DNA from 2 places in the Nonomuraea sp. NPDC049504 genome. Region 2 is predicted to be linked to the other one. Evidence: riboswitches for the same ligand, from Rfam matches in the RefSeq annotation. Region 2 holds a riboswitch; the other holds the start of a gene.
The links. A riboswitch is a leader RNA that binds a small molecule or an ion and turns the genes downstream of it on or off. The one in region 2 is predicted to bind glycine.
Positions count from the first base shown of each region.

Region 1: it holds a riboswitch for glycine, as region 2 does, so the genes downstream of both, gcvP (aminomethyl-transferring glycine dehydrogenase) here and gcvT (glycine cleavage system aminomethyltransferase GcvT) in region 2, are expected to answer to the same signal.

Region 1 is NZ_JBFAPT010000016.1:38,159-44,353, forward strand. Features, by position in the region: gene AB0K28_RS28435 (mannose-1-phosphate guanyltransferase) at 1-776, shown strand, start outside; gene AB0K28_RS28440 (FHA domain-containing protein) at 1,044-1,556, shown strand; gene AB0K28_RS28445 (MerR family transcriptional regulator) at 1,580-2,206, shown strand; gene AB0K28_RS28450 (bifunctional nuclease family protein) at 2,335-2,805, shown strand; gene AB0K28_RS28455 (MerR family transcriptional regulator) at 2,953-3,573, shown strand; glycine riboswitch at 3,768-3,865, shown strand; gene gcvP (aminomethyl-transferring glycine dehydrogenase) at 4,043-6,195, shown strand, end outside.
Region 2 is NZ_JBFAPT010000023.1:7,708-13,902, forward strand. Features, by position in the region: gene AB0K28_RS35785 (3-oxoacyl-ACP reductase) at 1-713, shown strand, start outside; gene AB0K28_RS35790 (gamma-glutamyl-gamma-aminobutyrate hydrolase family protein) at 727-1,431, shown strand; glycine riboswitch at 1,486-1,583, shown strand; gene gcvT (glycine cleavage system aminomethyltransferase GcvT) at 1,714-2,799, shown strand; gene gcvH (glycine cleavage system protein GcvH) at 2,796-3,185, shown strand; gene AB0K28_RS35805 (L-serine ammonia-lyase) at 3,243-4,619, shown strand; gene AB0K28_RS35810 (hypothetical protein) at 4,600-5,115, opposite strand; gene AB0K28_RS35815 (DUF6286 domain-containing protein) at 5,115-5,714, opposite strand; gene AB0K28_RS35820 (alanine racemase) at 5,852-6,195, shown strand, end outside.

The DNA of each region.
Region 1 (6,195 bases), on a different contig from region 2:
TCACGGTCAACGCCAGGCTCGACCACGTCTCGCCCACCGAGACGCTGGCCGAGCGCCGCCGCGACCTGCAGCGCCTGTCGGAGCTGGTCAGCTCCTCAAGGGCGGCGTTCGGGGTGCGGTTCGACCCGGTGGGGGAGCGCATCGCCCTGGTGGACGAGAAGGGCCAGCTCATCAGCGAGGAACGCGCCCTGCTCGTCGTGCTCGACCTGGTGGCCGCCGAGCGGCGGGGCGGCCAGGTGGCGCTGCCGGTCACCACCACCAGGGTCGCCGAGCAGGTCTGCCGCTTCCACGGCGTCCAGGTGCGGTGGACCCCCACCGCGCTCGACGCGCTCACCTCCGCCGCCGCGGGGCCCGACATGATTTTCGCCGCCGACGGGCGCGGCGGGTTCGTGGTGCCGGAGTTCAGCCCGGCCATCGACGGGCTGGCCGCGTTCATGCGGCTGCTCGGGCTGGTGGCCCGCACCCGGCTGTCGCTCAGCCAGATCGACGCGCGCATCCCCGAGGTCAGGCTGCTCAGGCGGACGGTGCCCACCCCGTGGGCGGCCAAGGGCGCGGTCATGCGCTCGGTCATCGAGGCGGCCGAGGCCGAGCCCGACGGCCACCGCGTCGACACCACCGACGGCGTGCGCGTGGCGCGCGAGGACGGGAGCTGGGTGCTGGTGCTGCCCGCCGCCGCCGAGCCGGTCACCGACCTGTGGGCCGAGGCGGGCGACATGGACGGTGCCCAGGCCCTGCTCGAACGCTGGGCCCGCGTCGTCGAGCAGGCGGCCGGGTGACGCCCGCACGCAGAGTGATCGGAAAGTGTTCGCCGATGACGTGCCCAGAGAGTGCCGCAAGATCGTAATGTAGAAACGCGCGGCGGCATGGACCACGGGGCGGGGGCGGCGGTAACTTTATCTGCGTCCGAACCACAGTGCAGCGCCCCGCCTTGACCTTTGCCGCTGATCAGCGTAAGTTGCGGCATTCGCAAACGTGAAAAAGCGAAGCGAGGCGCGCCCAGAGCACCGTCGCCGCGTCTTCGCGGTAGGAGGCCGAGCCGATCGATGCCGAGCGTCTACTGCACGCAGTGCGGGCACGCCAACCCCGAGGATGCCCGTTTCTGTTCCCGTTGTGGGTCGCCGCTGACCAGACCCGAGGTCGCCGGGGACACCACCTCGACGATCTCCATAGCGGGAATCGAGGCGTACGAGGCTGAGACCGGTGACATGCTTCTGGCCGAGCGGGCGATCGTCGAGCAGCTCCCGCCCGGCGCGGCGTTGCTCACGGTGACCAGGGGCCCCAATCAGGGGAGCCGTTTCCGGCTGGACAAAGACCTCACCACGACGGGGCGCCATCCCGAGAGCGACATCTTCCTCGACGACATCACGGTCTCGCGCCGCCACGTCGAGTTCTACCGCCACCGCGGCGGCCAGTTCTCCGTGCGCGACGTGGGCAGCCTCAACGGCACCTATGTCAATCGGGAACGCATCGAGGAGGTTCCTTTGCACTCGGGAGACGAGGTGCAGATCGGCAAGTTCCGCCTTCTCTTCCTGATGCGGGGCAACTCCGGCGTATGACTTCTCAGGCGGCACGCTCGCACATGAGCATCGGGGAAGTGCTCGCGCTCCTGCAGGGCGAGTTCCCCGATGTGACGATCTCCAAGATCAGGTTCTTGGAGGGCGAAGGGCTGATCGAGCCCGAGCGCAGCCCGTCCGGCTACCGTAAGTTCACGCACCTGCACGTCGAGCAGCTGCGCTTCATCCTGACCGAGCAGCGCGACCACTACCTGCCGCTGCGCGTGATCAAGGACAAGATGGCCGAGAGCTTCGGCCGCCCGCGCGCGGTGCAGCAGGCGCAGGAGGTCAGGCTCAGCCGGGCCGAGCTGCTCGAGGCGGCGGGCATCGACGACGAGACGCTCACCGAGCTGGAGGACTACGGCCTGCTGGTCCCCGTGGCCAGGCGTTACGACGAAGAGGCGCTCAAGGTGGCCCGCACCGTGGGCGCCCTGGCCAGGTTCGGCCTGCACGCCCGTCATCTGCGGGCGGTCAAGGCGGCGGCCGAGCGCGAGGCGGGGCTGGTCGAGCAGACCGTCGCCCCGATACTCAAACGGCGCCGCCCCGGAGCCATCGGCGAGGCCGACGAGGTGGCCCGCGAACTGTCCACTCTCCTGCTCGACCTGCACGCATCCCTTGTGCGCACGGGGGTGCGGTCGGTCCTGGGTCGTTGATACCGGAGCGAGCTGGGAGGCGAGGGCACATTCCAGGCCCCCTGGGTGTTACGTTGAATTGAACCAGTCAGCAGAAGCGATGTTCGAAGAGCTGTGCCGGGTGACCGGTCAGGAATACGGAGCAGCCCGTGTTGCAGATGGAGGTCGTGGGCGTACGAGTTGAAATGCCCACAAATCAGCCGATCGTCTTGCTCAAGGAGGCACACGGGGAGCGGTTCCTTCCTATATGGATCGGCATGACCGAGGCCACGGCCATCGCCCTGGCCCAGGCGGAGGAGCCGCCGCCGCGGCCGCTCACCCATGATCTCTTCCGGGACGTGCTGAGCGCCCTGGGTGTCGGCTTGCGCGCGGTCAACATCGTCGCCCTGCGCGACGGCATCTTCTTCGCCGACCTGGTCTTCTCCAACGGCGTGGAGGTGAGCGCGCGGCCGTCCGACTCGATCGCGCTCGCCCTGCGCACGGGGGCGCGCATCTTCGCCAGCGAAGAGGTCGTCCAGGAGGCCGGGGTGATCATCCCCGACGACCAGGAGGACGAGGTGGAGAAGTTCAGGGAGTTCCTTGACACGATCACTCCCGAGGACTTCGGCAGGGCGGGGTAGGTATTTCAGTGCATTTACGCTTCACGACGCGCCGAGCCGGATCGTTGACTGAGCATGGTCACGGTCCTACGGTGCAAGTGAAACCCGTGGCCGCCTTTTACGAACCCCCAGATCAGGCCACGGGATGAGAGAAAGCCGGAGGTCCGCGTGGCGGTCAGCAGCGGCGAGGGAAAGACGGCCGGCCAGGAAGATCCGGTGCGGCGCGAGAGCGCGCGGCAGCGTGCCGGGGAGCAGGGCCTGCTCTTCGACGAGCAGCCGACGGCGCTGCCGGACGACATCGGATACCGCGGGCCCACGGCCTGCGCCGCGGCCGGCATCACCTACAGGCAGCTCGACTACTGGGCGCGCACGGGCCTGGTGGAGCCCACGATCAGGGCCGCGCACGGCTCGGGCTCGCAGCGGCTCTACAGCTTCCGCGACATCCTGGTGCTCAAGGTCGTCAAGCGGCTCCTCGACACCGGGGTGTCGCTGCAGCAGATCCGTACGGCAGTCCAGCACCTGCGTGACCGCGGGGTCGCCGACCTCGCCCAGATCACGCTCATGAGCGACGGCGTCAGCGTCTACGAGTGCACCTCGGCGGACGAGGTCATAGATCTTCTCCAGGGCGGGCAGGGCGTGTTCGGCATCGCGCTCGGCCGGGTCTGGCGGGAGGTCGAGGGCTCCCTCGCGGAGCTGCCGGGGGAACGCGCGGCGGTCGAGGACACCGTCCCGGCCGACCACCCCGCTGACGAACTGGCCCGCAGGCGGCGCGCCCGCCGCATCGGCTGACCTGATTCCGTTTCTCACGTTCGCGCCGGGTCGCACGCTGCCCAGGGCAGGGCACGCACCGGCGCGAAGCGGCGACGGAGCGTCACCCGCGGTCCGGCCCTCACCGCCGGACCTGCGGCGAAGTGCGCCCGGAACGGCGGGTGCGGTGCACGGCAATCCCGGCTTACCGTAGTAATCTAGGACAGCAAGGCTGACGACCCCGTGCGGGAGAGTCCCCGGTCCTTCCGGTCCGGGGCGCCGAAGGAGCAACCCTCCCCGGAATCTCTCAGGCAACCGGTACCGCTCGGGCGAGGCAACTCTGGAAAGCAGGCGCGCCCGCCAGGCGTGCCTCACCGACGGTGCAAGCCCTGCGCAGGGGTGAAGCTCTCAGGTCGCGGCACACCACGTGGGGCCGCGCTGACAGAGGGGGAGATCCGGCACTCGCCCGCGCCCCGGCGCCGGTCTCCGTAAGCCTCGGGAGGCACACCCCATGACCGATCTGTCAGCTCCGCCGTTCTCGTCCAGGCATATCGGCCCCTCCGAGCCCGAGCAGCAGCGCATGCTCGAGGCCGTGGGCTTCGAGTCCGTCGCCGACCTCGTGGCCGTCGCCGTGCCCGAGTCGATCAGGGTCAAGGACCGGCTCAGGCTGCCCGCCGCCATCGGCGAGGCCGAGGCCATCGCCGAGCTGCGCGCCCTGGCCGGCCGCAACCAGGTGCTCACCTCCATGATCGGCCTGGGCTACTACGACACCGTCACCCCCGCCGTCATCCGCCGCAACCTGCTGGAGAACCCGGGCTGGTACACCGCCTACACGCCGTACCAGCCGGAGATCTCGCAGGGCCGGCTCGAGGCGCTGCTGAACTTCCAGACCGTCGTCTCCGACCTGACCGGCCTGCCCGTCGCCGGCGCGTCCCTGCTGGACGAGGGCACCGCCGCAGCCGAGGCCATGACGCTGGCCCGGCGGGCCGGCAAGAGCAAGAGCGACGTGTTCGTGGTGGACGCCGACGCGCTGCCGCAGACCAAGGCCGTGCTCGCCACCAGGGCGGAGCCGCTCGGCATCACGCTCGTCGAGCACTCGCTGGACGGCGAGCTGCCCGAGTGCTTCGGCGTCCTCGTGCAGTACCCGGGCGCCTCCGGGCGGCTGCGCGACTTCCGCGCCGTGACCGCCGCCGCGCACGAGGCCGGCGCGCTCGTCGTGGCCGCCGCCGACCTGCTGGCCCTGACGCTGATCACGGCCCCGGGCGAGCTGGGCGCCGACATCGCCGTCGGGTCCTCGCAGCGCTTCGGCGTGCCGTTCGGGTTCGGCGGGCCGCACGCGGCGTACATGTCCGTACGCGAGGGGCTGCAGCGCCAGCTCCCCGGCCGCCTGGTCGGCGTGTCCGTGGACGCCGACGGCGACCCCGCGTACCGGCTGGCCCTGCAGACCCGCGAGCAGCACATCCGCCGCGAGAAGGCCACCAGCAACATCTGCACCGCCCAGGTGCTGCTGGCCGTCATCGCGAGCATGTACGCCGTCTACCACGGCCCCGAGGGCCTGCGCGGCATCGCCCGCCGGGTGCACCGCCACGCCACCGCCCTGGCCGAGAGCCTCAAGGGCGCCGGCGTCGAGGTCGTGCACGGCGAGTTCTTCGACACCGTGCTCGCCCGCGTGCCCGGCAGGGCCGCCGAGGTCGTGGCCGCCGCCGCCGAGCGGGGCGTCAACCTCTGGCAGGTGGACGCCGACCACGTCTCCGTCGCCTGCGACGAGAAGACCGGCGCCGGCGAGCTGGCCGCCGTACGCGCCGCGTTCGGCGTGACCGGCGGCGTGACCGGCGGCACGACCGGCGGCATGGAGCCCGAGCAGGCCCCCGACGCGCTGCCCGGCACGCTGCTGCGCGAGAGCGACTACCTCACCCACCCGGTCTTCCACCAGCACCGCTCCGAGACCGCGATGCTGCGCTACCTGCGCAGGCTCCAGGACAAGGACATCGCGCTCGACCGGTCGATGATCCCGCTCGGCTCCTGCACGATGAAGCTGAACGCGACCACCGAGATGGAGCCCATCACCTGGCCGGAGTTCGCGGCCGTGCACCCCTACGCCCCCGAGGCGCAGTCCGAGGGCTACCGCGAGCTGATCGGCACGCTGGAGAGCTGGCTGGCCGAGGTGACCGGCTACGACGCCGTCTCCATCCAGCCGAACGCCGGCTCCCAGGGCGAGTTCGCCGGGCTGCTGGCCATCCGCGCCTACCACCGCGCCAACGGCGAGGGCGAGCGCGACGTCTGCCTCATCCCGTCCTCCGCCCACGGCACCAACGCCGCCAGCGCCGTCATGGCCGGCATGCGGGTCGTCGTCGTGGCCTGCGACGACGACGGCAACGTGGACCTGACCGACCTCGACGCCAAGATCGGCAAGCACCGCGACGCGCTGGCCGCGATCATGGTGACGTACCCGTCCACGCACGGCGTGTACGAGGAGTCCATCACCGAGGTCTGCGCCAAGGTGCACGAGGCCGGCGGCCAGGTCTACGTCGACGGCGCCAACCTCAACGCCCTCGTCGGCCTGGCCAAGCCGGGCGAGTTCGGGGCCGACGTGTCCCACCTCAACCTGCACAAGACCTTCTGCATCCCGCACGGCGGCGGCGGCCCCGGCGTCGGGCCCGTCGC
Region 2 (6,195 bases):
TCGGGCTGGCCACGGCCCGCCGGTTCGCCGAGGAGGGCGCCAAGGTCGTCTGCGCGGACGTCGACGAGGCGGCGGGCAAGCAGGCCGCGAGCGAGGTCGGCGGCCTGTTCGTACGGGCCGACGTCACGAACGAGGACGACGTCGTCCGCATGTTCGCCACCGCGTACGAGACGTACGGCAGCGTGGACATCGCCTTCAACAACGCCGGCATCTCGCCGCCCGACGACGACTCGATCCTGGAGACCGGCATCGAGGCCTGGCGCCGCGTCCAGGAGGTGAACCTGACCAGCGTCTATCTCTGCTGCAAGCACGTCATCCCGTACATGCGGCGGCAGGGCAAGGGCTCGATCATCAACACGGCGTCGTTCGTGGCGGTCATGGGGTCGGCGACCTCGCAGATCTCCTACACCGCCTCCAAGGGCGGCGTGCTGGCGATGTCGCGTGAGCTGGGTGTGCAGTTCGCCAGGGAGGGCATCAGAGTGAACGCGCTGTGTCCAGGCCCGGTGAACACGCCCCTGCTCCAGGAGTTGTTCGCCAAGGACCCGGAGCGGGCGCAGCGGCGGCTGGTGCACGTGCCGGTCGGCCGCTTCGCGGAGGCGTCGGAGATCGCGGCGGCGGTGGCGTTCCTCGCCAGCGACGACGCCTCGTTCGTCACGGCCAGCGAGTTCCTGGTGGACGGCGGCATCTCCGGCGCGTACGTCACGCCGCTCTAGAGGGGGGCACGCCATGCGGCGTCCGGTCATCGGCATCACCTGCTACGTCGAGCAGGCCACGTTCACGGTGTGGCGGGACACGCCCGCCGCGCTGCTGCCGTACGCGTACGTGGAGAAGGTGGCGGCGGCCGGCGGGCAGCCGGTCGTGCTGCCGCCGGCCGGTGAGCCCGCCGCGCTCGTGGGCCGGCTGGACGGGCTCGTGCTGGCGGGCGGCGGTGACATCGACCCGGCCAGGTACGCCGCGGCCCCGCACGAGCGCACCGGCTACGTGCGGGAGTTCCGCGACGAGGCGGAGTTCGCGCTGCTGCGCGCGGCGCTCGACGCCGGGCTGCCCTACCTGGGCATCTGCCGGGGGCTCCAGGTGCTGAACGTGGCGCTCGGCGGCAGCCTGCACCAGCACCTGCCGGACGTCGTGGGCCACACCGGCCACTGCCCAGGCCCTGGCCGCTTCGGCGACCTGCCGGTGACGCCCGTCCCCGGCTCGCGCCTGGCGAAGGCGCTGGGCACGGTGCCGCTGCCGGAGCCGCTGCCGGTGCCGCACTACCACCACCAGGGCGTGGACCGGCTCGCGCCCGGCCTGTCGGTCACCGCGACGGCGGCGGACGGCACGATCGAGGCGGTGGAGCTGGAGGGCGCCGGGTTCGCGATGGCGGTGCAGTGGCACCCGGAGGTGGCGGAGGATCGGGCGCTCTTCGAGACGCTGGTCGCGGCCTGCTGAACCGCGAACGCGACAACAGCCCCATATCCCCACTAGGCTGGCGGACATCACCGACGAAACCGTGCGGGAGAGTGCCCTGACAGCCGGTCAGGGCCCCTGAAGGAGCAAGCCCTCCCCGCGAACCTCTCAAGGCAAAGGACCGCACGGCTACGGTGTCTCTGGAAAGCAGGCCCTCGCGGCCTCGCCGAAGGTGAAAGTCCGGCAAAAGTCGGGCGAAGCTCTCAGGCACCGATGACAGAGGGGGAGGATGCTGGCATCCACTCCTGTCCTGAGGTGCGTCCAATGTCCCGACCGACACCGCTCCGAGACGTTCACGAGAGCCTCGGCGCCACCCTGACCGACTTCGCCGGCTGGCTCATGCCCCTCCGGTACGGCAGCGAGTCCGCCGAGCACCGGGCCGTCCGCGAGGCGGCCGGTCTGTTCGACCTGTCGCACATGGGCGAGATCTTCCTGACCGGCCCGCAGGCCGCCGAGGCGCTCGACTACGCGCTGGTCGGCCACCTGTCGGCGCTGGCCGTCGGCCGGGCCCGTTACACCATGATCGTGAACGAGCGCGGCGGAGTGCTCGACGACCTCATCGTCTACCGGCTCGGTGACGAGGAGTTCATGGTCGTGGCGAACGCCTCCAACTACGAGAAGGTGGCCCGCGAGCTGCAGGAGCGCGCGAAGGCGTACGACGCGGTGGTCGAGGACCGCTCCGACCGGTACGCGCTGATCGCCGTCCAGGGCCCGCGCGCGCAGGAGATCCTGGCCACGCTCACCGACGCCGACCTGGCCGGGCTCAAGTACTACGCCGGCCTGCCCGGCACGGTGGACGGCCGGCAGGCGCTCATCGCCCGTACCGGTTACACCGGCGAGGACGGCTTCGAGCTGTTCGTCGCGGGCGAGGACGCCGTCCCGCTCTGGGGCGCGCTCATGACGGCCGGCGAGCCGTACGGGCTCAAGCCCGCGGGCCTGTCCAGCCGCGACACGCTCCGCCTCGAGGCCGGCATGCCGCTGTACGGCAACGAGCTCGACGCGGAGCTGACCCCGTTCGACGCGGGGCTGGGCAGGGTGGTGAAATTCGACAAGCCCGGTGACTTCGTCGGCCGGTCTGCGCTCGAGGCGGTCAAGGACGACCAGCCGCGGCGCCGGCTCGTCGGCCTGGTCGCGCGGGGCCGCCGGGTGCCGCGCCACGGTTACCCGGTCACCCGAGACGGCGCCGTCGTCGGCGAGGTCACCAGCGGTGCGCCTTCCCAGAGCCTGGGCAAGCCCATCGCGATGGCCTACGTGGACACCGGCGCCGATTCAGGCCTGGCTGTGGACATCCGGGGCAGCCATGAACCTGTGGACCTGGTTGAGCTGCCCTTTTACAGGAGGAACAAGTGAGCAACATCCCTGACGACCTGAGCTACACCAAGGAGCACGAGTGGGTGCGCGGTGTCGAGGACAGCGTCACCGTGACCGTCGGCATCACGGCCTTCGCCGCCGACTCCCTTGGTGACGTCGTCTACGTGCAGCTCCCCGAGGTCGGCAGCAACGTCGAGCCGGGTGACTCCGTCGGCGAGGTGGAGTCGACCAAGTCGGTGAACGAGATCTACACGCCGGTCGGCGGTGAGGTCGTCGAGGTGAACCAGGCGGTCGTGGACGACCCGAGCCTGGCCAACAGCGACCCGTACGGCGAGGGCTGGATGTTCAAGGTCCGTGTGGAGGGCGACCCCGAGGAGCTGCTCTCGCCTGAGGAGTACACCGCCCTGACCGCGGGCGACTCCTGACCCACCCGCCGGGGCCCGCCGAGCCGGGCCCCGGCCCTTCATGAAGGGCGCACATCAATGGCGATCAGCGTCTTCGACCTCTTCAAGATCGGCATCGGCCCGTCGAGCTCCCACACGGGCGGCCCGATGGCCGCCGCTCACAAGTTCGCCCGCGGCCTGCACCAGGACGGAATGCTCGACCAGGTGTCCCGCGTGGAGGTCATCCTGTACGGCTCGCTCGGCCTGACCGGCAAGGGCCACGGCAGTGACAAGGCCGTCCTGCTGGGCCTGTCGGGCGAAAAGCCGGAGCTGGTCGACGTCGACACCGTGGACGCCCGCATCGCCGCCATGCGCGAGTCGGGCACGGTCCCGCTCTTCGGCACTCATGAGATCCCGTTCGTCGTCGGCGAGCACCTCGTCTTCGAGCGTAAGATCTCGCTGCCCGAGCACCCCAACGGCATGCGCTTCACCGCCTGGGACGCCTCGGGCGAGCGGCTGCGGGAAAAGGTCTACTTCTCCGTCGGCGGCGGCTTCGTGGTGGACGAGCAGGCCACCGGCGCCGACCGCATCAAGCCCGACGACACCGTCCTGCCCTACCCGTTCACCACCGCCGAGGAGCTGCTCAAGCACTGCTCCGCCACCGGCCTGTCGATCTCCGCGCTGATGCTGGAGAACGAGAAGGCGTTCGGCCGCACCGAGGAGGAGATCAGGGGCGGCCTGATGAACCTGTGGCGGGTGATGTCCGAGTGCGTCACGCGCGGCATCGCCAAGGAGGGCGTGCTGCCCGGCGGCCTCAAGGTCAAGCGCCGCGCCAACCAGCTGCACCGCCGCCTGCAGTCCGAGCCGCCGGAGAAGGACCCGTTGCAGGCGATGGACTGGGTGACGCTGTTCGCGCTGGCCGTCAACGAGGAGAACGCGGCGGGCGGCCGGATCGTCACCGCCCCGACCAACGGCGCCGCCGGCATCATCCCGGCCGTGCTGACCTACTACACCCGGTTCGTCCCGCACGCCGACGACGACGGCGTCATCAGGTTCCTGCTGACGGCGGGCGCGATCGGGGTGCTGTTCAAGGAGAACGCCTCGATCTCCGGTGCCGAGGTGGGCTGCCAGGGCGAGGTGGGCTCGGCCTGCTCGATGGCCTCTGCGGGGCTCACCGAGGCGCTGGGCGGCACGCCCGAGCAGGTGGAGAACGCCGCCGAGATCGGCATCGAGCACAACCTGGGGCTGACCTGCGACCCGATCGGCGGCCTGGTGCAGATCCCTTGCATCGAGCGCAACGCGGTGGCCTCCAACAAGGCGATCACCGCGGCCAGGATCGCGCTGCGCGGCGACGGCAAGCACTTCGTCTCGCTCGACCGGGCCATCAAGACCATGCGCGACACCGGCCGCGACATGCTCGACAAGTACAAGGAGACCTCGCGCGGCGGCCTCGCGGTCAACGTGATCGAGTGCTGACCTGACGCCGTACGTGCAGGCGGACCACGGCGGGGCACTCGTCGTCGCGGACCTCGCGCCGGATCCGCCCCACGATGTCCTGGTCCAGCTTGCTCACGATCGCGCCCACGTCGGCGGCGGCCGGGCAGGTCAGGCCGATGCGCAGGCCGTCGGCGGCCACCCGGACCCCTGCCCTGCCGAGCCCGTCCACGCCCTTGAGCCCGACGAACAGCATCGCGGTGCCGGTGCCGTTGTGGGTGCCGCGGCGGCCCCAGCCGAGGCTGAGCAGCAGCCAGCGCAGCGCCAGCAGGGTCAGGAACAGCAGGGCGAAGGCGACGAACCAGAGCGGCCACGGCTCCTCGGCCAGCGTCTTCCTGGCGGCGGCCGGCAGCACCTTGGCGCCCGGCGGCAGGTCGAAGAAGCGGTCCTGGCCGCGCAGCCACGCGTACCCGCCGAGGGCCAGGAGGATCGCCCCGACGACGGCGAGGCCCACCCGGTTGCCCGCGTACTGGCGCATCAGGCGGCCCTCCTGCGCAGACGGACGACGACCTCGCAGGTGCTCAGCGTGCCGACGCCGGCCAGGCGGTCGCCCACGACGGTGCCGACCTGCCTGAGCATCTGCCCCGAGCTCTCCCCGCTGGTCATGACCGTGACCTCGATCGTGCGGCGGCGCAGCCTGACGCTCGCCCGCTCCACGCCGGCCACCTGCTGGGCGGCGGCGCGCAGGGTGCGGCGCAGGCCCGCGCGGGTGATGCCGATGACGATGAGCGGGTCGTCGGTCTCCACCGGCACCAGCCGGGTACGTCCCGGCATGATCGCGAGCAGCAGCATGAGCGTGCCCGCTCCGGCCAGGCCCATCGCCACGATCTCCAGCTCCGGCCAGGTGCTCCGGCCCGCCAGCTCGATCAGCTCGTTGACCGGCACCCAGCCGAGCGGCCTGCCGAGCAGCGCGGCGACCACCTCGGCCGCGGTCGCCCCCAGGCCGGCGGCCAGCGTGAGCGACACGAGGGCGCCGGGAACGGTACGCGCCGGCCGCAGCGCCCTGGTCGCCCGGCGCAGCCCGGTGTTCCGCGGGGCGACGACGGCACCGGGCAGGAGCTGCTGAAGCGTGGTCATCACACCGACAGACGTACATGCAGGGCGCCGGGGCGGTACCGCGCCCTCGCCGCCGGTTTGCCCGAACATTACGGGGACCGCAACTAACACGAACAAGCCTCATGTTCATTTGCCCGATATGCGGATACGCTGCCGGTATGGATGATCGGCAGCGGTACGACCGGGCCACCGCCGCCCTCGAACCGCCGTTCGCGCTGCTCGACCTCGCCGCCCTGCGGGCCAACGCCGCCGGCCTCGTACGCCGCGCCGCCGGCAAGCCCATCAGAGTGGCCACCAAGTCCGTACGCAGCCGGGCACTCCTCGACCGCGTCCTCGCCATGGACGGCTTCCGCGGCCTCATGGCCTTCACCCTGCCCGAGGCGCTCTGGCTCGCCGAGCACGGCCACACCGACATCCTCGTCGCCTACCCCACCGCCGACCGGCACGCCCTGGCCGCACTCGCGGGAGACGCGCGGGCCGCAGAACGGATCACGGTCACCGT